DNA from 3 places in the Marinobacter sp. L-46 genome. Region 2 is predicted to be linked to each of the others. Evidence: predicted binding sites of a transcription regulator. Region 2 holds the regulator's gene; each other region holds the start of a gene.

Region 1 (2,265 bases), on a different contig from region 2:
TTCGGCCAGTTCTGCAGCTAGGCGCTGGTGCAGTTCCGGCAACTCTTCCGGGGTAATCCGGTGCTTGCGGGCCATCTGGTAAATGGCGCTCAGGCGTTCTTCCACCTCGGCTAACCGCGCCGGGTCGGCTTCATAGTCGTCAACAAACCGGCGCAGGTTGTCGCCGGCTTCGGAAATCTGGATCTGTGCTTCGTTCAGCATCTGCAGGGTATCGGCCAGTGCCGGGACTTCCAGCGGCAGTTGCTCCAGTTGCTGCAGGGCCTGGCGTACCAGGGCGGCTGCGCTGGTGTCATCTTCGGTGCAGAGCAGGGCGGCCTGGTGACTGCTGTGCAGTACTGCATCCGCCTGGCTCAGCTGGGCCTGCTCCTGCTCAAGGGTCTCCTGTTCGCCGTCTTCCAGTGCCAGCCGGTCCAGTTCCTCTACCTGGTAGCGAAGCAGTTGCAGCCTGGCCTCGGCTTCGTCGGCGTTGTGCCGGCGCTGTTCCAGTTTCTGTCGGGTGGCGTTCCAGACTTTCCAGGCGTTGCGGGCCTGGTCGGCCAGTTGTTCGGCGCCGGCGAACTCGTCCAGCAGTTTGCGGTGGGTGTCTTTGCGCAACAGTGACTGGTGCTGGTGCTGGCTGTGGATGTCCATCAGCAGGCCGCCCAGTTCTTTGAGCTGGGACAGCGGGCAGGGCTGGCCGTTAATAAACGCTTTGCTGCGGCCATCTTTGCGGATGGTGCGGCGCAGGATGCAGTCTTCCTTGTCATCCAGTTCGTGGGCTTCAAGCCATTGCCGGGCTTCCGGAATTCTCGAGATATCGAAACTGGCGTTGATATCGGCACGCTCGGCTCCGTGGCGCACAGCTCCGGCGTCTGCGCGGCCGCCCATGGCCAGGCCTAGGGCATCCAGAACGATAGACTTGCCAGCACCGGTTTCGCCGGTGAGTGCTGTCATGCCCTTGCTGAACTGCAATTCAACCCGTTCAGCAATGGCGTAGTTCGAGACCGTCAGTTGGATAAGCATGCTGATTACCTCCGTTCAGAGTCTGTTGTCTCTGAAAATTTCGAATACTGTGATTCCATACAGTTGCTGTGAATATATACAGGGTTTTTCCTGTTTGCAAATAACCTGTGCCCCGAATTTGTAAAGAATGCATCCCGGAAGGTTGAAACCCGCCCGGCGGGCCCCATATTCGTTCGCAAAGTCGTATTTTCCTGCCCTGAAACGGGCGGGGCTTAAACCAGCCGCAGGCCTTCGGGCCCTGGGAAAATCCATCAGGAGTTGTCATGAGTGCTGACGAAAAGCGCAACGAACAGGTAGAAGAAGAGCTGAACGAAGCCGCGCAGGCGGAACAGGCTGATGCCGAGCCGGAAGCTGGCGAGGCGGGGCAGGAGGGTTCCGAGCTGGATGCCCTGAAGGCCAAGCTGCAGGAGTACCAGGACCAGGCGTTGCGCTCCCAGGCAGAAATGCAGAACGTGCGCCGCCGGGCCGAAATCGACGTGGAAAAGGCGCACAAGTTTGCGCTGGAAAAATTCGTCAAGGAATTGCTGCCGGTGGCCGACAGCCTGGAGAAGGCCGTGGAAAGCACGGAAGGGCAGGAAGACGCCAGCGAACTGGTGGCTTCTATCCGCGAAGGCGCGGAAATGACCCTCAGCCTGTTCATGAGCAGCCTGAAGAAATTCAACGTGGAGCAGGTGAACCCGGTGGGTGAACCGTTCGACCCGCAGCAGCACGAAGCCATGTCTATGGTGCCGGCCCCGGACGCCGAGCCCAATAGTGTGGTGGCGGTGGTGCAGAAGGGTTATCTGCTGAACGGCCGTGTTGTTCGTCCGGCCATGGTTGTAGTGGCAAAAGCAGAAAATTGATCAAAAAAGGCGCCGCCGGGGCTTGAAAAGCCGCTGAAAGCGCCAATATAGCGATTAAACAGCGACAGCCGGGGTGGTCTCACTCCGGAGCAGAATTCAGAAAGATCTTGGAGTGATTCGATGAGCAAAATTATTGGTATCGACCTGGGAACCACCAACTCCTGTGTGGCCATCATGGATGGCGACAAGGTAAAGGTAATTGAAAACGCCGAGGGTGATCGCACCACCCCGTCCATCATTGCCTACACTGACGACAACGAAACACTGGTTGGCCAGTCTGCCAAGCGCCAGGCGGTCACCAACCCGGCAAATACCCTGTACGCCATCAAGCGTCTGATCGGTCGTCGTTTTGAAGATGACGTGGTTCAGAAAGACATCAAGATGGTGCCGTACAAGATCGCCAAGGCTGATAACGGCGATG
Region 2 (2,265 bases):
CTTCTCGGTATACCGGCTGCTCCAGGGTTCGATATAGGTGGTGAACTTACGGCTGATATCCAGCTGGTGCCGGGCTTTAAGCCAGTCGTAAAGGGCAGCAAAGGCTTGCAGGTAGGCTACCAGGGTGGCGGGTTCCAGGTCCGGCAATTCCGGGTTCAGCTGCAGGCCAAAGGCAAAGTAGATGGCTTCACGGCTACCTTCGGCGCCCAGTTCCCGTAGCTCATCCATCAGGGTTTCGATCAGTTCCAGTTTCGAGAACGCCAGCGGCGGGCCGACAATCTCCAGCGGAATGACCTTCTCGGCAGCAAAGTCGATCACATCCATGGCATGGCTGCCCAGCTCCCGGATGGATTGCGGCAGGCGCTCGTCGTCCAGGTCCAGCTCCTTGATGGGATCGGAGTCCAGTTCGATGGTAAAGCGGCCATGTTCGGTGTCCAGTGCGGTCACGTAGCGTGAGGTCAGCTCCGGCGACCCGCCGAGCAAGCGGGCGGCATGCTGCACCAGTTGTTCGTAACCGAGCCCCGAAAGCTCGATTTCGACCCCTACGCGACGTTCTCCACCTTCGTGGTTTTTCAGTCTTTCCGGCATCTTGCAACGATTGGCTGCGTTCATGGAGTGTTTGCATCCCCTTGCTTCGTTTCAGGTCACCTTAACACAGGCTTGCGCCGTGTCCCGTTACCCAAAGGAAAGAAACTGCACAGGGACTTTACACTGGATAAAACACTGTATATAGTCAAATCACTGTATAAAAAACCAGGACGAACAACCCCGGAGAAAAAGCATGAAGCTGACCGCCCGACAGTCCCAGGTGCTGGATATTATCCGGCGATATCTGGATGAAACCGGTTATCCGCCCACTCGCGCAGAAATCGCTGCCGAGCTGGGTTTCCGCTCGGCCAATGCGGCGGAAGAGCATCTCAGGGCGCTGGCTCGCAAAGGTGCGATCGAGATGGTGCCGGGCGCCAGCCGCGGTATTCGCCTGCCGGAGGCTGAGCCGGATCTGGGGTTGCCGGTCATTGGTCAGGTAGCAGCGGGTAGCCCGATCCTGGCGCAGGAGCATGTGGAAGATCATTGCACCCTGAAGCCGGACTTCTTCTCGCCCTCGGCAGATTACCTGCTGCGGGTTCGGGGTATGAGTATGAAGGATATCGGCATCCTGGATGGCGACCTGCTGGCGGTGCATCGCACCCAGGATGTTCACAATGGCCAGGTAGTCGTGGCCAGGGTGGGCGAGGAAGTTACCGTCAAACGCTACCGCCGTGAAGGCTCAAGGGTCTGGCTGATTGCGGAGAACGAAGAGTTTGCTCCTATCGAAGTGGATCTGAGTGAGCAGGAATTGTTTATCGAAGGTCTTGGTGTGGGTGTAATCCGGCGCTCCGATCTTCACTGAACAGGCAGGTGAGTTATGGAACAGTTGAGCTTCAATCAGAACATGGCGTTTCATCCGGCCACAGTGGCACCGGCGCAAGCGATCTCTGCGGGTCAGCGCCCGGCAAGCATGCGTCGGCCTGCAGGTGGTTCGGCAGCGGGTCATTCGGGCCTGGGCGGCAATGTGACGGAGATTATCCTGCCGGAAGGACAGGTAGAGAACTTTCAGCTGTTATTGCCCATGCTCACCCAGCTGAACCAGGAAAAGCGCTGGCTGGCGTGGATTGATCCGCCCCAGGCGCTGGTGGCCAAGTGGCAGAAGATGCATGGCATTGTGGCGAACGAGATCCTGGTGCTGCGTTCAACCGCGGAATACCCGGCCCAGCAACTGGCAGAGCGCGCCCTGGGCGCAGGTACCTGTCATGCGGTAGTGCTCTGGACCAACAAGCTGGGGCGCGCCGCCTTTGATTCACTGCAAAAGGCTTCTGCGAAAGGCAACAGTCACGGGGTGATTTTGCGCCAGCGCTGAGGGCTGGCGCAGTATCGGTCAGTGCAGGGTATAGCTGGGCTGGGGGTCGATCGCGTCGCCGTCTTCGTCATCCCATTCCATGTCATGGCCCATGTCGTAGTCGATATTGCCGGCGGCTTCAATGCCTGCAGCAATCATGGCCTTTGCCACGTTCATATCCCGGTTCTCCATCATGTCCCGGGCTTCTTCGGAAAAAGAAATGCGCACCAGTGGGGCGGCATCATCGTCTATCCGGCGCAACGCGTAGTCGCCGTCAGAGAGTTGTACAATTTCAAAAAACGATGGTGACATTCGTTAAACCTTTGTCGTCATTCGGGTTGTTTCGGTGCAGCCGTGGTCAGGGCTGCTACCACTCGCCGTGCCGCTCT
Region 3 (2,265 bases), on a different contig from region 2:
GATCAGGATCTCGGCCGGGCGTAGCCGCTGCAGTTCCCCCTGCAGGGCTTCCAGGCTGTCCAGTTCAGACACCGCAAAGCGACCACTGGAAATATCCAGCGAGGCAAAGCCGAACTGCTCTTTATGGCTGAAAATAGCCGCCAGCAGGTTGTCGCGGCGGTCTTCCAGGAAGGCTTCATCGCTGAGGGTGCCGGGGGTAACAATGCGCACCACCTTCCGTTCCACCGGCCCCTTGCTGGTGGCCGGATCGCCAATCTGTTCGGCAATGGCAATGGATTGACCCGCGCGCACCATGCGGGCAATGTAGCCTTCAGCGGCGTGGAAAGGCACGCCGGCCATGGGAATAGGGTTGCCACCGGACTGTCCCCGGGCGGTCAGGGTAATGTCCAGCAACTCGGCCGCTTTTTTGGCATCGTCATAAAACAGCTCGTAGAAGTCACCCATGCGGTAGAACACCAGCTCGTTCGGGTGCTCCCGCTTGATCTTCAGGTACTGCTGCATCATGGGAGTATGCTTGGAAAGATCGGTCTGGGTTGCAGGCATGGAAGCGTCCGGTTGATCGTGCGTTTGGGTCAAAGCGGGGATTGTAAGAAAATAACGCCCGGGATGAAACGAAGGGTTTGGCAACAGAAGCTTGGAGACGGCTATGCAAGCAACCGATCAGCAACTGGAAACCGCCGGCAATGCGCTGGGAGACTTGTTGATGCAGCAGGGCAGAACCATGGCCACCGCTGAAAGCTGCACCGGTGGCTGGGTGGCCAAGGTGCTGACAGACAGGGCGGGTTCCTCTGCCTATGTGATGGCCGGGCTGGTGACCTACAGCAACGAGGCCAAACAGGCCATTCTGGGCGTGGAAGAAAAGGCGCTGGCCGAACATGGCGCTGTCAGCGAACCGGTGGTGCGCCAGATGGTGGCCGGTGCCGTTCGCGCCACCGGTGTGGATGTGGCCGTGGCCATCAGCGGCGTTGCCGGCCCCGGCGGCGGCAGCGTGGAAAAGCCTGTGGGCACGGTATGGTTTGCCTGGGGTACCGGCCCGGACAACACGCAAACCCGTGTTCAGCACTTTGACGGCGACCGGGAACAGGTACGCCGGCAATCGGTTTTGTATGTGTTGCAAGGGGTTACGGAGTTTCTGAAAACACTGTGATGTTTTTCACCCCGGCAGGGGTTGGTCTGTGCCAAGGCTTATGTTTTAATACTGTTCAAATATACAGGAAAACACTGGATACACCTCCGGTGTCGTCATATCGAATAGTGAGGGGCAGGTAACAATGGAAGACAACCGCAAGAAAGCACTCAGCGCAGCACTGGGCCAGATTGAACGTCAGTTCGGCAAGGGCGCCGTGATGAAAATGGGCGACCAGCCCCGTGAAGCCATTCCTGCGGTATCCACCGGCTCCCTGGGGCTGGACGTGGCCCTGGGTATTGGTGGCTTGCCGTATGGCCGGATTGTAGAGATCTACGGCCCGGAAAGCTCCGGTAAAACCACCCTGACCCTGCAAGTTATCGCCGAAGCGCAGAAAGCCGGTAAAACCTGTGCCTTCATCGACGCCGAGCACGCACTGGACCCTATCTACGCTGAAAAGCTGGGCGTAAACGTCGACGACCTGCTGGTCTCCCAGCCGGACACCGGCGAGCAGGCCCTGGAAATCGCGGATATGCTGGTACGCTCCAATGCCATCGACGTCATCATCGTCGACTCGGTAGCGGCCCTGACTCCGAAAGCGGAAATTGAAGGCGAAATGGGCGACAGCCACGTAGGCCTGCAGGCCCGTTTGATGTCCCAGGCGCTGCGTAAGCTGACCGGTAACGTGAAGCACGCCAACTGTCTGATGGTGTTCATCAACCAGATTCGTATGAAGATCGGTGTGATGTTCGGCTCGCCCGAGACCACCACCGGTGGTAACGCCCTGAAATTCTACTCTTCCGTACGCCTGGACATCCGCCGCATCGGCGCGGTGAAGGACGGCGACGAAGTGGTAGGTAACGAAACCCGCGTAAAAGTCGTCAAGAACAAGGTGTCTCCGCCGTTCAAGCAGGCCGAGTTCCAGATCATGTATGGCAAGGGCATCTACCACATGGCCGAAGTTCTGGACATGGGTGTGAAAGAAGGCTTCGTCGACAAATCCGGTGCCTGGTACGCCTACAACGGCGACAAGATCGGCCAGGGCAAGGCCAATGCCTGCAAGTTCCTGGAAGAGAATATGGACATCGCCAACGAAATCGAAGCCAAGGTTCGTGACAAGCTGATGCCCAAGCCGGTGA

Evidence for each region. The regulator LexA, encoded in region 2, represses DNA repair genes until DNA is damaged. The targets are predictions, from matches to a motif close to CTGTNTNNNNANACAG.
Region 1: the regulator LexA is predicted to act here: its motif matches at 1,069-1,084, upstream of recN (DNA repair protein RecN).
Region 3: the regulator LexA is predicted to act here: its motif matches at 1,199-1,214, upstream of recA (recombinase RecA).

What each region holds. Positions count from the first base shown of each region.
Region 1 covers NZ_JBSXOP010000053.1:35,439-37,703, reverse strand. The annotation lists gene recN (DNA repair protein RecN) at 1-1,002, opposite strand, end outside; gene grpE (nucleotide exchange factor GrpE) at 1,266-1,844, shown strand; gene dnaK (molecular chaperone DnaK) at 1,965-2,265, shown strand, end outside.
Region 2 covers NZ_JBSXOP010000061.1:51,610-53,874, reverse strand. The annotation lists gene AC13DJ_RS09855 (amidoligase family protein) at 1-612, opposite strand, end outside; gene lexA (transcriptional repressor LexA) at 782-1,390, shown strand; gene AC13DJ_RS09845 (cell division inhibitor SulA) at 1,406-1,897, shown strand; gene AC13DJ_RS09840 (hypothetical protein) at 1,916-2,188, opposite strand; gene AC13DJ_RS09835 (DUF6586 family protein) at 2,244-2,265, opposite strand, start outside.
Region 3 covers NZ_JBSXOP010000090.1:118,504-120,768, reverse strand. The annotation lists gene mutS (DNA mismatch repair protein MutS) at 1-543, opposite strand, end outside; gene pncC (nicotinamide-nucleotide amidase) at 647-1,147, shown strand; gene recA (recombinase RecA) at 1,272-2,265, shown strand, end outside.